DNA from 4 places in the Martinezella sp. CNPSo 3795 genome. Region 1 is predicted to be linked to each of the others. Evidence: predicted binding sites of a transcription regulator. Region 1 holds the regulator's gene; each other region holds the start of a gene.
The links. Region 1 encodes PhoB, which activates phosphate uptake and scavenging genes when phosphate is short. Its sites were predicted from a motif close to TGTCATNNANCTGTCAT; they were not measured.
Positions count from the first base shown of each region.

Region 2: a site for PhoB is predicted at 1,941-1,957, ahead of AC13QY_RS13795 (DapH/DapD/GlmU-related protein). Genes of this name have one in related genera too.
Region 3: a site for PhoB is predicted at 2,086-2,102, ahead of AC13QY_RS09490 (Orn/Lys/Arg family decarboxylase). Genes of this name have one in related genera too.
Region 4: a site for PhoB is predicted at 2,602-2,618, ahead of phnC (phosphonate ABC transporter ATP-binding protein). Genes of this name have one in related genera too.

Region 1 is NZ_JBXSOQ010000005.1:119,670-123,509, forward strand. It holds gene AC13QY_RS16195 (aspartate aminotransferase family protein) at 1-104, opposite strand, end outside; gene AC13QY_RS16200 (GcrA family cell cycle regulator) at 529-1,056, shown strand; gene phoB (phosphate regulon transcriptional regulator PhoB) at 1,146-1,829, opposite strand; gene phoU (phosphate signaling complex protein PhoU) at 1,861-2,574, opposite strand; gene pstB (phosphate ABC transporter ATP-binding protein PstB) at 2,625-3,440, opposite strand; gene pstA (phosphate ABC transporter permease PstA) at 3,456-3,840, opposite strand, start outside.
Region 2 is NZ_JBXSOQ010000004.1:89,348-93,187, forward strand. It holds gene AC13QY_RS13785 (outer membrane protein assembly factor BamD) at 1-109, shown strand, start outside; gene recN (DNA repair protein RecN) at 122-1,795, shown strand; gene AC13QY_RS13795 (DapH/DapD/GlmU-related protein) at 1,997-2,629, shown strand; gene AC13QY_RS13800 (CDP-diacylglycerol diphosphatase) at 2,738-3,397, opposite strand; gene ligA (NAD-dependent DNA ligase LigA) at 3,825-3,840, shown strand, end outside.
Region 3 is NZ_JBXSOQ010000002.1:993,996-997,835, forward strand. It holds gene AC13QY_RS09480 (adenine deaminase) at 1-580, shown strand, start outside; gene AC13QY_RS09485 (NCS2 family permease) at 628-1,980, shown strand; gene AC13QY_RS09490 (Orn/Lys/Arg family decarboxylase) at 2,147-3,840, shown strand, end outside.
Region 4 is NZ_JBXSOQ010000013.1:118,380-122,219, reverse strand. It holds gene phnE (phosphonate ABC transporter, permease protein PhnE) at 1-537, opposite strand, end outside; gene phnD (phosphonate ABC transporter substrate-binding protein) at 604-1,515, opposite strand; gene phnC (phosphonate ABC transporter ATP-binding protein) at 1,611-2,465, opposite strand; gene AC13QY_RS27540 (pyridoxamine 5'-phosphate oxidase family protein) at 2,690-3,244, opposite strand; gene AC13QY_RS27535 (DapH/DapD/GlmU-related protein) at 3,335-3,840, opposite strand, start outside.

The DNA.
Region 1 (3,840 bases):
AGGTAGCGCTCGCCATTTTCGGTGACCAGCCAGACGCCCTCGCCTCGCTCGAACCGTAACGGAGCGCGCATATAGGTGTCATAAAGCGGCGTGGTCTCGGCCATGGCCATATCTCCTGATCACAACTTTAAGGACCGATCGCTTCGATTTGATGAAACGGGTCCGAAAAAATCAAAAATGCCGCCTTGCGGCGGCCCGGGCACTATTGATGTTTTGCATCGCGATGTCAACAAAACTGGCGTTTTAGCAGGTGCGAGATAGCGCTTGCGGGCAAAAGAGATAGGTTCGGCGGCGCCTATTGCAGAAATGCCACGCCTAGGCAGCAAGTTGGGGAAAACCTCGAAATCGATTCCTCAAGATTCTCGCGACTCTTGTCACGGAGTCAGCCTCACACTAGGTTAAAAAGCAATTGCTAGACTGCATGCGGCGGAACTAGTCACCACAATTTTAGAGCGTTTCGCGCCTCGTTCCCATGCGAGGCAATGGTGAGGGATTCTGCCATCGGAAACGCGACAGCGGAGACAGGGCATGAATTGGACAGACGAACGCGTCGAGAAGCTGAAAAAGCTATGGTCCGAAGGGTTGAGCGCCAGCCAGATCGCTGCGCAGCTCGGTGGCGTGAGCCGTAATGCCGTTATCGGCAAGGTGCACCGCCTGAACCTTCCTGGCCGAGCGAAGGCGGGCGGCACGGCAACCGCGACGCGCACGCCAAAGCGCAGTGCCGCGGCTCCCCGCGCAACGACCTACGGCTCGCGCGTCGCTACCCGCACCGTGGTCGCCCGCCAGCAGGGTGCAACCATGCTGAAGGAAGAGATCGAGATAGATTCCGTCAATGAAATTCAGTATCGCCCGGCATCGAACGTCGTCGTTCCGATCTCCCGCCGCCTCGGCCTGACGGAGCTGACGGAACGCACCTGCAAATGGCCGGTCGGGGACCCGCTGAAGGACGACTTCCACTTCTGCGGCAATGACAGCCCGGATTCGTCCCCCTACTGCACCTATCATCAGCGCATGGCCTACCAGCCGGTGCATGACCGCCGTCGCAACAACGGCTGAAAGTTACCGCAAGACAAAGAGAAACGGGCCCCTCGAGGCCCGTTTTTCTATTTCCGCCGCTATTTAGTAACACCCGAGCGGCGAGCCGCTCAGGCTTCCATGGAATAGCCCGCGCCGCGAACGGTGCGGATGACATCCTGCATATTGGAGAAATTGAGCGCCTTGCGCAGACGGCCGACATGGACGTCGACCGTGCGTTCATCGACGTAGATATCGTGCCCCCATACGCCATCGAGCAGCTGCGAACGCGAGAAGACGCGGCCTGGCGAGGACATCAGGAACTCCAGCAGGCGGAATTCTGTCGGCCCCAGCCGGACTTCGCGGCTCTTGCGGTGGACGCGATGGGTTTCGCGGTCCAGCTCGATATCGCCGCAACGCAGCACCGTGGAGAGAACCTCCGGGCGGGCGCGCCGCAGCATCGCCTTGACGCGGGCCATCAGCTCCGGCGTCGAGAACGGCTTGACGACGTAATCGTCCGCGCCGGTCGAAAGTCCGCGCACGCGCTCGCTTTCCTCGCCGCGAGCCGTCAGCATGATGATCGGCAAGCGCTCCGTCTCCGGCCGCATACGCAGCCGGCGGCAGAGCTCGATGCCGGACACGCCGGGGAGCATCCAGTCGAGGATCAGGAGATCGGGGATGCGCTCCTGGAGACGCAGCTCGGCCTCATCACCTCTGAGGATCGTGTCGACCTCGAAGCCTTCGGCCTCAAGATTGTAGCGCAGCAGAACGCTAAGCGCTTCCTCGTCTTCTACAACAGCAACTCTCGGAACCATGCGCCTATGGTCTCCTTTCTTCGCTTCCAGATTATTCCGTCACTGCGCCGACGGTGTTGGCGGTATCGTCCTTCGGGCGCTCGCCTTCCGGCTGAGCACCGGTCGCCATGTAATAGATCGTCTCGGCGATGTTGGTGGCATGGTCGCCGATGCGCTCGATGTTCTTGGCGCAGAAGAGAAGATGCGTGCAGGTGGTGATGTTGCGCGGATCTTCCATCATGTAGGTCAGCATCTCGCGGAAGAGCGAGGTGTACATGGCGTCGATTTCCTCGTCGCGTTCGCGGATCGACACGGCTTTGTCCGGCGAGCGGGTGGCGTAGACATCAAGAACTTCCTTGAGCTGGCTCAGTGCCAGTTCGGAGAGGTGTTCGATGCCACGAGCGAGACGACGCGGCACGCCCGTGCCCTGAACGGCGATGACGCGCTTTGCGGTATTCTTGCCGAGATCACCGACGCGCTCCAGATCGGAGGCGATGCGGATCGAGCCCATGATTTCGCGCAGGTCCGCTGCCATCGGCTGACGACGAGCGATGGTGACGATCGCCTTGTCACCAACTTCGCGCTCGGCATGGTCGAGAACGACGTCGTCGGAGATGACCTTCTGGGCCAGGGCCGCGTCGCTGTTGACGAGAGCGCGTACGCTGTCGCTAACCATCTGCTCGGCCAGGCCGCCCATTTCGGCAATGCGGCGCGTCAGAAACTTCAGGTCTTCGTCATAGGCAGAGAGAATGTGAGTGGAGACCATTTTTCTATCCTCAAGTGAACTGTGTGAAAGGAGCCGCGCGCCTGCCATCATCAACCAAAACGGCCCATGATGTAATCCTGCGTGCGGAAATCGTCGGGATTGGTGAACATCTTATCGGTGTCGTTCTCCTCGACCAGGTGGCCGAGATGGAACATTGCGGTACGCTGCGAGACACGAGCGGCCTGCTGCATGGAATGCGTCACGATGACGATGGTGAAATTCTCCCGAAGCTCGTGGATGAGATCCTCGACCTTGGCGGTTGCGATCGGATCGAGCGCAGAGCACGGCTCGTCCATCAGGATCACCTCCGGGCTGACCGCAACGGCGCGCGCGATGCAGAGGCGCTGCTGCTGGCCGCCCGACAGGCTCGTGCCGGCGTCATGGAGCCGATCCTTCACCTCACCCCAGAGACCGGCCTTCTGCAGACTGGTTTCGACGATATGCTCGAGATCGGCCTTCGAGCGATGCAGGCCATGGATGCGCGGGCCGTAGGCGACATTCTCGTAGATCGACTTCGGAAACGGGTTGGGCTTCTGGAAGACCATGCCGACGCGGGCGCGCAATTCCACGACGTCGATGCTGTCGTCGTAGACATCCTGATCGTCGAGCGTGATCTTGCCGGTGACGCGGCAGGTCTCGATCGTATCGTTCATGCGGTTGAGGCAGCGCAGGAAGGTGGACTTGCCACAGCCGGAAGGGCCGATCAGAGCCGTGACCGTATTGGCGCGGATCTTCAGATTGACGTCGAAGAGCGCCCGCTTGTCGCCGTAGAACACAGAAACGTCCTGGCCGATCATCTTGTAAGGGATCGTCGTCATCTTCTTGGCCAAGGCTCTTTCGCTGGCAGCTTCCGTCATCATGTTCATTTCGTGCGCCCTCCCTTACCAGCGCCGCTCGAAGCGGCGGCGCAGCAGGATGGCGCCGATGTTCATCGCGACGAGGAAGAAGAGGAGCACGATGATGGCGCCGGACGTCCTTTCGACGAAGGCCCGCTCGGCTTCGCTCGCCCACATGTAGATCTGCACCGGCAGCGCCGTCGAGGGATCGAGCGGCGATGCCGGATAATTGGCAACGAAGGCGACCATGCCGATCAGAAGCAGTGGCGCGGTCTCTCCGAGCGCATGGGCAAGCCCTAGGATCGTGCCCGTCAGAATGCCAGGCATCGCGAGCGGCAGAACATGATGGAAGACCATCTGCATGCGCGATGCGCCAAGACCGAGCGCTGCGCTGCGGATCGACGGCGGCACTGCACGCAAGGCGGAGCGC
Region 2 (3,840 bases), on a different contig from region 1:
CTGGTACAAGGATTCCTATCAGCTGCTGCAGAAGGGTGGCGTGGAGCCGAGCGAAAATTCGGGCTCCTGGATTTCCAGAGCGGGCAAGAAACTTCTTCTTGGGACGTGAGATTGAGCGCAGATGCTGATCCAGCTTTCGATCCGCGATATCGTTTTGATCGAGCGGCTGGATCTTGCCTTCGAGTCCGGACTTTCGGTGCTGACCGGCGAGACGGGTGCGGGCAAATCCATCCTGCTTGACAGTCTGTCGCTGGCCCTTGGCGGGCGCGGCGATGGCGGGCTCGTGCGCCATGGCGAGGATCGCGGCCAGGTGACTGCGGTTTTCGATGTCGGTACACAGCATCCGGCCCGCAAGCTCCTGCGCGAAAATGGCATCGACGATGACGGCGATCTGATTTTCCGCCGTGTGCAGTCCGCCGATGGCCGCACCAAGGCCTTTGTCAACGACCAGGCGCTCAGCGTGCAGCTCATGCGCCAGATCGGCCAGCTTCTCGTCGAAATTCACGGTCAGCATGATGACCGAGCGCTCATCGATACCGACGCGCACCGCACCTTGCTGGATGCCTTTGCCGGCCTCGCCGAAGAGACGCAGGAGGTCGGCAGGCTGCACAAAATCTGGCGCGATACCGAGCGCACCTTGAAGAAGCATCGCGAGCAGGTCGAGAAGGCAGCGCGTGAAGCGGACTATCTTCGCGCCTCCGTCGAGGAGCTGGAGAAGCTCTCGCCGCAGGATGGCGAGGAGGATGAGCTGGCTGAGAAGCGCTCGCGGATGATGAAAGCCGAGCGCATCGCCGGCGATATCGCCGAGGCTTCCGAATTCCTCAATGGCAACGCATCGCCCGTGCCGCATATCGCATCGCTGGTGCGCCGATTGGAGCGCAAGAGCCACGAAGCGCCGGGCTTGCTTGAAGATACCGTGGCGCTGCTGGATGCCGCTCTCGATCAGCTGTCCAACGCGCAAATGGAAGTGGAGGCAGCACTCCGCAAAACGGAATATGATCCGCGCGAACTTGAGCGTGTCGAAGAGCGCCTCTTCGCGTTGCGGGGTGCCTCGCGCAAATATTCCGTGCCGGTAACGGAACTGCCAGCCCTGGCCGCACGCATGATTTCGGATCTAGCCGATCTCGACGCCGGCGAAGAGCGACTGGCGCGCCTTGCTGCCGAGCTTTCCGCCGCCAAGGCGGATTATGATGTCGCCGCACGCAATCTGTCGGAGAAACGTCACCATGCCGGCGAGGCTCTGGCCGCAGCCGTCACGGCCGAACTGCCGGCCTTGAAGCTCGAGCGTGCGCGTTTCATGGTGGAGATATCAAGCGATCCAGAAGCTGGGACAGCCGAGGGTATCGACGTTGTCGAATTTCATGTGCAGACCAACCCTGGCACGCGGCCGGGACCGATCACCAAGGTCGCCTCTGGCGGCGAGCTGTCGCGCTTCCTTCTGGCATTGAAGGTTGCGCTTGCCGATCGCGGCTCTGCGCCGACCCTCGTGTTCGACGAAATCGACACTGGTGTCGGCGGCGCGGTCGCGGATGCGATCGGCCAGCGGCTGAAGCGCCTGTCCGATCGCGTGCAGGTGCTGTCGGTCACCCATGCACCGCAGGTCGCTGCCCGCGCTGCAACCCATCTCCTGATCTCCAAGGGACCCGTCGCGGACGGCTCGGAAAAAATTTCCACACGCGTCGCCACCATGGAGCCGAAGGATCGCACCGAGGAAATCGCCCGCATGCTCGCGGGTGCTTCGGTAACCGAAGAGGCGAGGGCGGCTGCCAAGCGCTTGCTGGCCGGTAACGGGTGATCTCTCCTGTGATGTTGTCGGAGCAGATGCCGGTGGCGACTTGCCCGAAGCGGGCATAGCAGCAAGCTCAGCGACTATAGCGCTGAAACGCGCCTGAACCCGTCATCTGCCGTCGGCATCTTGCTTCGGTTTTTCGACGGTCTTGCGTCATATATCCTTCATCGTCCCCGGCTAGGCAGGCCCGGAATCCGGAGACCGTCAATGCACTCAACCACACAACCCAATCGCCCAAAAATCGCAGAAACCGTCATCCACCCGACGGCGAACATAAGGGATTCGAGCATCGGCAGATGCTGTGAGATTTTGGCGGACACATCTCTGCACACTGCCGAACTCGGAGATTTCTCTTACTTGGGGCCGCGCTGCATTGTCGGTGACGCAACGATTGGAAAGTTCTGCGCCATTGCGGCAGAGGTCAGAATTGGCGCTCCCAATCATCCGATGGACCGACCATCCATGCATCGTTTCACCTATTGTCCGGAATATTACGCGGCGAGCGCCGTGCGGGACCACGCCTTTTTCGATCGGCGAAAGGAAGACCGCGCCGTCATCGGCAACGATGTCTGGATTGGTCATGGCGTGATTGTTTTGCCGGGCGTACAGGTTGGAGACGGCGCCGTGCTTGCAGCAGGCGCGGTCGTCAGCAAAGATGTTCAACCATATACTGTCGTCGGTGGTATTCCCGCCAAGTTCATTCGAGAGCGCTTCACTCGAACCATCGCAGAAAGACTGACGTCCATCGCCTGGTGGGATTGGCCTTTCGAAACCATCATGGAGCGGCTTGCCGATTTTCAATCAAGCGACATCGAAGCCTTTTGCGAGCGCTGGTCCTGATCCGCTTTTGACGACTTGGGCGGCCAGCCTTGGCCGTGTCATCTTACGAAATCGGACGGTAGGTTGTGAATGAGTTCCGCCGACGTACGAACTTCTGAGCGACATGCATCAGAGCCGGCATTTGGGATCGATCATGTCCTCCGCGGAGCCGCGGGATTTGTGGGCCTCGTTTATTCTTGCCAGAATATAGAAGCCATGCTGCCCGTTGGGCAATGCAGCGCCAAAGACGCCGACGACCACATTTTCCATATTTGAACGGGCGCCATCGACGCCATCTGCGACGAGCTGCAGCGGGTTCAAATTCGAAAGGTCATCGGCCGTATGGAAAGTTGCCCACCAACCAGCTCGGGTCTTCAAGTCCGTAAACCGGCCGCTTTCAATTTCCGTCGCATGGGCTTTCAAGAGCGCGCGAAAGCGAGGCGTCTCGCACCCCATGTGGATATGAAGCCGATCTTGTGTGCGCCAGCTGGCGGCGTTTATCGCCAGAGCAAAATTCTGTCTCGAAGCCTTCGTTGAGCGCGGATCGATTGCCGATAGCTCTTTCCACGCTTCCTCAAAATAGTTCGGCGCACCCGCGGTCAGAAGGCGTGGGTCTTCGATGCCGGGTACATCGGCGAGCGGTGCAAGGATGGTGCGCTCCTTGTCAGCAGGCTCACGAAGAACAACGTATGAAGACAAAGGGTCCTGCGACTGGACGATCTTGAGGCACGGATATGGCGACCCTGTCAGGGTGGAGTTGATTTCACAGGCTCTGACGACCAGCCCCAAAGCGGAGCGGCTGACGAATGAGCTCATGATCAAGACTGCAACGACGAGGAAAATAGAGAGAACGGTAAGACGGTGCTTCATGCGTGATTTCGAATTTCTGCCAATGATCCAATCACTTCCAGAGATGTGGTTCTCATAATATAGCCTACCTTAAATCCTCTGCGATAGACGCGGAAGAGCCGCTGCCCCAGGAATTGGATAGGGAATTCCATCGGGGCTAACTGGACGCTGATACTTCCCGCATCTGTAACACCAAGGACGACAGATCACGGCGTAAAGTTGTCGTGAGCAGCGCCGCCACCTTTATCGGTCCGGCAATTGAATTGCAGATTTTTCCCTTTGTTTTTACGTGCCCCGAGCTGAAAACCGCTTCGCACTTTTCGCGGAAGTGCTCTAAAACATCTTCGAAATCGGGGAGTGTAGATTCATGAGCACCGAACAGA
Region 3 (3,840 bases), on a different contig from region 1:
GGGCATGACTGATGCTCGCGTCAACACGATTGTCAGCCCACGGTTCACGAAATGGGGAGAGGCAACCGTCAAGGTCGAAAATGACAAGCTCGTTGTGCCTGACAATATGCTGCTGATGGCTGTTATTCACCGCCACGGAAGAAAAGAGTCGACACCCGTCATCGGCATCCTCGAAGACTGGGGTCACTGGAGCGGCGCGCTTGCGACGACGATATCGCATGACAGTCATAACCTCACCGTCTTCGGCCGGAACCCCGCGGATATGGCGGCGGCGGCCAATGCCGTCATCGAAGCGGGCGGCGGCATGGCAACGGCGGCCGGCGGCAAGGTCACAGCCCTGCTCGCCCTGCCCGTCTGCGGCTTGCTGTCGGATGCACCCGCAAAGGACGTGGCCGTCGACTTCGCCAGGCTGCGTGCCGCAGCCGATGCAATCGCCGACTGGATGCCACCCATTCGCACCTTCAAGGCGGTCGTCGGAGCAAGCCTTGCCTGTAACCCCGGCCCGCACGTCACCGATCTCGGGCTGACCGACGGAACCACCCAGGACATCAGACCGCTTCTGGCTTCAAGCCAAAATTGAGGTCACCAGCCAAACGGCGGCATCTGCCGACTTAGGAGATATAGACAATGACCTCAACTACGAATGTCGGGCAGCCGGGTGATACGTCAGAGCCGCGGTGGAAAACCTTTTTTCGCATGGGCGAGCGTAAGACCAATGCGAAGACGGAAATCATTGCCGGGATGACGTCCTTCCTGGCAGCGGCCTATCTCCTCGTCGTGATCCCTTCCCTGCTTTCCGCCGGTGGCATCGACCGCGCCGCCGCAACGACGGCAACCATCCTCGTCATCATCGGCGCGACCCTGTTCATGGCGCTTTATGCCAATATGCCCTTCGTGGTGGGGCCGGGCATTGGCGGCTCGGTTCTGGTGGGGCCGACGATGGCAGCCGTGGAGCATATTCCCTGGCAGACTGGCCTTGCCATCTCCTTCTGGTCGAGTGTCGTCTTCGTTCTGCTGACCGTCCTCGGTGTACGCCAGGTCATTGCCCGCATGGTTCCGGCCCAGATCAAGCTCGGACTGGGTGCGGCGATCGGATTGTTCATCGCGCTTCTCGGCTTCAAGAATGCAGGTCTCGTCGATGTCAACGCCAAGAGCCACGCGCTCATGCTCGGTTCGTTCAACTCGGGACAGGCGATCATTGCCGTCTTCGGCATCTTCCTCGCCGTCTTCCTGCGCGGGCGCAAAGTGCCGGGGCCGATCCTCTGGGCGATCCTGGGCAGCACGCTGCTCGGCATTCCGCTCGGCGTGACAAAGGTGCCCACCGCATTCTTCGGAGCGCCGCACGGCATCTCTGAGATCGGACTTCAGCTCGATTTCCTTGGTGCGCTGAAGATCGAATATTTCCCCTATCTCTTCGCCTTCTTCGCATCCGAATTCTTCTCGACCCTGGGCACGACGCTCGCCGTTGGCGCCAAGGCCGGCCTGGTCGATGAGGAAGGCAACATGGCGGACCTGGGCAAGCCGTTCCTCGTCGATTCGATTGCCGCCACGATCAGTCCGCTGCTCGGCATTCCCTCCGCCACGGCGCTGGTCGAGAGCGCGACAGGCGCGGAAGCCGGCGGACGTACCGGTTTTGCTTCACTTGCAACCGCAGCCCTTTTCGCGCTCACTTTGCTTTTTACGCCGATCGCGCTGATGATCCCGGCAGCCGCCACGGCACCCGCCCTGATCCTCGTCGGCATGTCGATGTTCAGCGCGCTGAAGCGTGTCGACCTGGAGAATTTCTCCGACGGTCTCTCTGCCCTGATGATGGTCCTTCTGACCCTGGTCTCCAACAGCTTTGGAACCGGCATCGCCGGAGGACTGCTGTTCTACGTCATCGTCAAGGTCTTATCGGGAGAAGCAAGGCAGGTGTCTATCGGCATGTATCTTCTCGCCATCCCGCTTGCCTATTATTTCTGGACCGTGGCCGCTCACTGAGCGGCCACAAATCCATAAGTTGTGCACCCGCGATCCGGCATGAAACGGCGGGCTGGCGACGTGACCGGCGGTGGCCATCAATACGGTTTGGGACGTCCTCTATTCTGTCACATCCATGTCATGAAATGCGCCGACACCTCATCCCAGATCAAGAGCGGGTATCGACATGGATTATTTCAGACGTTTCAACTTTCTGTTCGCAACGCCAACCTTCGACAATGAGGACCTGGAAGGCGCCCGCTATAATCAGATCGTCGAGGAGATCGAACGCTCAGGTTTCGAGGTGGTGCGCGCGCGCAATCTCGAAGATGCCGAGATCGCCGTGCAGACCGACGCGGCCATCGGCTGCATGCTGGTGGACTGGGGCAAGAAGGGCCTCGAAGGCAAGACGGCCGCCCTCATCAACCTCATGCGCCGGCGCGGCCTGGAATTCCCGATCATCCTCCTGATCCGCCGCAAGCGCTTCGAGGATGTGCCGGTCGAAGTCCTCGATTTCATCGACGGCTACGTCTTCCTCTCCGAGGAAACGCCCGCCTTCATCGCGAAAAGCCTCATCAGCCGGCTGAAGCAATATGCCGAGACGCTGAAGACGCCGTTCTTCGGCGCGCTGGTCGATTATGCCGAAGAGGGCAATCATCTCTGGACCTGCCCCGGGCACAATGGCGGCATCTTCTACAGCCGCAGCCCCATCGGCCGGGTCTTCATGGAGCATCTCGGCGAAGCGGTGTTCCGCGACGACCTCGACAACTCCGTGCTCGATCTCGGCGACCTTCTGACCCACGAGGGACCGGCTCTCGCCGCGCAGAAGGAGGCGGCCAAGATCTTCGGCGCCGAAAAGACCTATTTCGTGCTGAACGGCACCTCCACGTCCAACAAAGTCGCGCTCTCGGCCCTCGTCACCGACGGCGATCTCGTGCTGTTCGATCGCAACAACCACAAGGCCGCCCATCACGGCGCGCTAATGATCTCGGGCGGCATTCCGATCTACCTGCCGACCAGACGCAATCTCTATGGCCTGATCGGTCCGATGGATTTCGCCACCATGGACGAGGACGCGCTGCGCGAGCGCATTCGCACCCATCCGCTGGTAAAAGATCCGGAAGCCTACAAGAAGCCGCGTCCGTTCCGCGTCGCGGTCGTGGAGCAATGCACCTATGACGGCACCATCCACAATGCCGAGATGATCCTAAAGCGCATCGGACATCTGTGCGACTACATCCTTTTCGACGAGGCATGGGCGGGCTTCATGAAGTTTCACCCGCTTTATGCCGGGCGCTTTGCCATGGGCCTTTCGGACCTCGGCCCCGATGCACCCGGGATCATCGCCACGCAGTCGACCCACAAGCAACTCGCAAGCTTTTCGCAGGCCTCGCAGATCCACATGAAGGATAGGCACATCACGGGCCAGAAACGCCGCGTGGAACACCGTCGCTTCAACGAAAGCTTCATGCAGCACGCCTCGACCTCGCCCTTCTATCCGTTGTTTGCCTCGCTCGACGTCGGCGCGCAGATGATGAAGGGCCGTTCGGGCGAAGTGCTTTGGGACGACACGATCCGCCTCGGCATCGAACTGCGCAAGAAAATCCGCGCCGTACGGCGCGAATTCGAGGAGAAGGAACATCGTCCCGAACGCCGCTGGTTCTTCGAGCCCTTCGTGCCGGATCGGGTCGCGATTCCTGATGTGGCAAGCCCCGGTGCTGTGCACGATGTGCCTTGGGAGAGCGTCGCGACCGATCAGCTCGCCACCAATCCCGCCTTCTGGCACCTGACACCCGATGCGGCATGGCACGGCTTTTCCAGCATGGAGCCGGGTTTCGCCATGACGGATCCGAACAAGCTCACCCTGCTTACCCCCGGCTT
Region 4 (3,840 bases), on a different contig from region 1:
GACGATTTCCGGGAAGGCCCGCAGGAATTCCATGATGCGCTTCGTCACCAGGCGGACTGGATTAGATGGCGACATGTTGCGGGCGGCGAAGAAGGCCAGAGGCACCGCGAAGACGAAGCCGATGATGGTCGACACCAGCGCCACGTTGATGGTGATGATCATCAGCTCGAAATATTCGGGAATGTAGAAATCGCCCCAGACATAGACGCGGCCGAGCGGGAAATTGAATTCCTCACCGCCGGCGCCGTTCGCCCCATTCGGGCTCGGCAGGTCGAAAAGGGCGCGATAGACGTCGTGCCAGTCCTTGGGGATGAGCCAGCTCAGGAAGTCGAAGAGATGCGGCAGTCGCTCGAAGAAGTGGCCGGCATTGCTTTCGTCGGCGAAGCGGACCGAACTGACGAAGGCGACGAGCAGGATCACGAGGCCGATGCCGGTGTAGAGGCGGCGCTTGGCCACCATCTTGCTCCAGGCGTCGCCGATCTCCTTGGCGCTCTGTGGCGCGCTTTGCATGTTCGGGTGCGTATCGGCGATCGTCATCAAATCCAGCCTTTGTGAATAGCAAAAGGGCGGCCGTTGCCGGCCGCCCAATTATCGGAATGCGGATCAGCCGCCGATGGCAGCCTTACGAACGTCGATAACGGCGTTGTAGAAGTCCGGGGTAACCTTGACATAACCCTTGAAATCGCCGCCTTCGACGGCGTTGAAGCACTTGGCGTCAGCCGTCGGGAGCTTCATGAAGAAGTCCGTCAGCTTGGCCTGCCATTCGGTGCCGAGAGCGTTGCGAACGACGAGCGGGCCGTTCGGGATCAGCGGCGAACGCCAGACTTCGACGAGCTTGTTGGGGTCGACGGCGCCCTTGTCGACTTCCTTGCGGAAGGTGCCGGAGGTGAAGCCGTCCTTGAAATCGCCAACGCCCGAGGAGTCATCGACAGCAACGTCGACCTTGCCGTCATAGGCGGCGAGCAGGTTGTTCTCATGGCCGCCGTTGAACTGGGTCGAAGCGAAGAACTTGTCGTTCGGAACGCCGGTGGTCTTCGGAATCTGCGTCAGCGGAACGAGGTAGCCCGAGGTGGAGTCCGGATCGGCGTAGCCGAGCTTCTTGCCCTTGGCGTCCATGATGGTCTTGATGCCGGAGGACTTGAGAGCCAGGCCGATCGAGTAGTAGCCGGTCGAGCCGTCGGTCTGCTGCGTGGTCAGGATCGGGGTAACGGCCTTCGGGTCCTTGATGGCGACGGCTGCATAGCCGGACGCGCCGAGTTCTGCGAAGTCGAGCGTGCCGCCGAGCAGGCCCTGGATAACGCCGTCATAGTCGGCGGCCGGGAACAGCGAAACCTTCTCGAAGCCGAATTCCTTCTTCAGGTGGTCGGAAAGGCAGGCGTAGTTGCGCAGACGGTCGGCTTCGTTTTCGCCGCCGAGAATGCCAACGCGGAATTCCTTGAGATCTGCAGCGTTAGCCGCAGCGCCGGCTGCGAGCGCAACAAGCGCCGTAGCGGCAAAGAGTGCTTTCTTCAACATGGGTTCGTCTCCTGATTAACCGGTGTCCCCGGATGTCTTCGGTCTGATAGAAGAAATGCGCCCTTGACGCGGGCCTTCGATCCCGGCCGTCCCTCTCAGAGACCGGCCAGTGCCAGCGGTTGCGGGCCGGCAGATTCAGTCGTCGCGGCTTGTGCGGCCGGATCGGCGATGTTGATGGAGGTCGACGTCATGGTCTCGTCGATGCCGGCGCCGTCCTTGTCGGTGCCGTAGATTTCCTTGACGGCGGCCGCCGTCAGATCGGTAGGCTTGCCGTCGAAGACGACCTTGCCGGCCGCCATGCCGACGATGCGTTCGCAATAGTTGCGTGCCGTATCCAGCGTGTGCAGGTTTGTGATGACGGTGATGCCTTCGCGCTCGTTGATATCTCGCAGCGCGTCCATGACGATCTTGGCGTTGAGCGGGTCGAGTGAGGCGATCGGCTCGTCGGCCAGCATCATCTTCGGCTGCTGCATCAGGGCACGAGCGATGGCAACACGTTGCTGCTGGCCGCCGGAAAGCGTGCCCGCCATCTGCAGTGCCGTCTGCTCGATGCCGAGGCGCTCCAGCGCCGCAATCGCCTCGATGCGCTCCTCGCGGGTGAAGACCGAAAGGAGACTCAGCATCGTCGAACGATGGTTGAGGCGGCCGAGCATGACGTTGGTGAGCACGTCGAGGCGCGGCACCAGATTGAACTGCTGGAAGATCATGGCGCAATCGCGCTGCCAGCTGCGCAGTGCACGACCGGTCAGCTTGGAGACTTCGGTGCCGGCGAAATGGATGGAACCGGAGCTCGGATCGGCCAGGCGGTTGATCATGCGCAGCAAGGTGGACTTGCCGGCGCCCGAACGGCCGATGACGCCGACCATCTGTCCCTGCGGTATGTCCAAAGTCACGGAATCGACGGCGAGCTTGTTACCAAACCGGCGTGAGACATTCCTGAGTTCGAACATAGTGCTTCCCTTTCGCGGCTCCCGGGCTGCAGAAATTTCAGCGGTACCGGTGCTAAGAACGGGCGCGTGCCCCTGTCTCGAAAGGAGTTTCGAGGGGGCTGGCGCCAACCACAAGGCAACCGATTAGTCCCGCTTCATGAAGCTCCAATGTCAGTTTTGTGTAACTGCTGTTACAATTCCCGGCGATTTTGCAAGATTAGCCGGCTGAGAGCTTTCCTTTAAGTTTAGCCGTCAAACATGCCGGTCGGCAGACCGTCTATGCTGAAGCTGTTCTTCTCGCGCCGGTATTCCTCGATGCCGTCGGGACCCTTGGCTTTCGCCCATTGGTCCAGGCTCGGCCGTTCGCCTTCATAGCTGAAGAGCGGTACGCCGAAACCACAGGACGTTTGTACGAGATCGAAGTCCAGCCATACGATCTGCCGTGCGCCGAGCGGTTCTTCGCCCTCATAGTGATCGTGCAGCAATTCGCGATATTCGGGTGTCGATCGATGGATGATCCGGCCGCGGCCATAGAGGCGCAAGATCATCGGCGGCCCTTCGACGGCGCAGAACATGATCGTCAGCCGTCCGTCGGCCTTCATATGCGCAGCGGTCTCGTTGCCACTGCCGGTGCGGTCGAGATAGATGGCGGTGTTCGGAGAGATGATGCGCAGGCACTGTGTCTCGCGGGGCGAAACATTGACACGGGAATCCGATGTTGCGGATGCCGTGAAGAAGATGTGTTGCCGCGCGATGAAATCGCGCAGCCGACCGTCGATGCTGGAAAACTGCTTTGCCATGAAAACTCCTCTCGATCCCGCATTGAAAGGACCGGCTAAGCTGGATCGCTTGTCAGCGCCTTGCAAGTCCGATGAGGGTGGAAACCGTTCTCAGGCTTCGTAGCGATCCAGAAATTCCTCCGCCGAAAGGGCGCGGAAATCCGCAAGCGCTGTGCGCAGGCGATCGTGATCCCAATCCCACCATGAAAGCTTGTCCATGCGCGCGCCGACCTCGGACGTGAAACGCTCGCGGATCAGCTTGGCCGGCACACCGCCGACGATGGTGTAGGGAGCAACGTCCTTGGAAACGACGGCGCCGGCTCCGATGACGGCACCATTGCCGACTGTCACGCCGGGCAGCACGGTCGCACCATGCCCGATCCAGACGTCATGGCCGATCACAACCCGGTTGTCGCGCCGCCAGGTGAAGAAATCCGTCTCCATATCGGCATCCGGCCAGTAGTCGGCGGCGCGATAGGTGAAGTGGTGCAGGGTCGCGCGCCATGTCGGATGGTTGGTGGCATTGATGCGCACGGCGGCGGCAATGTTCACGAACTTGCCGATCGTCGCACACCAGACCGCACCATCCTGCATGATGTAGGAATAGTCGCCCATCT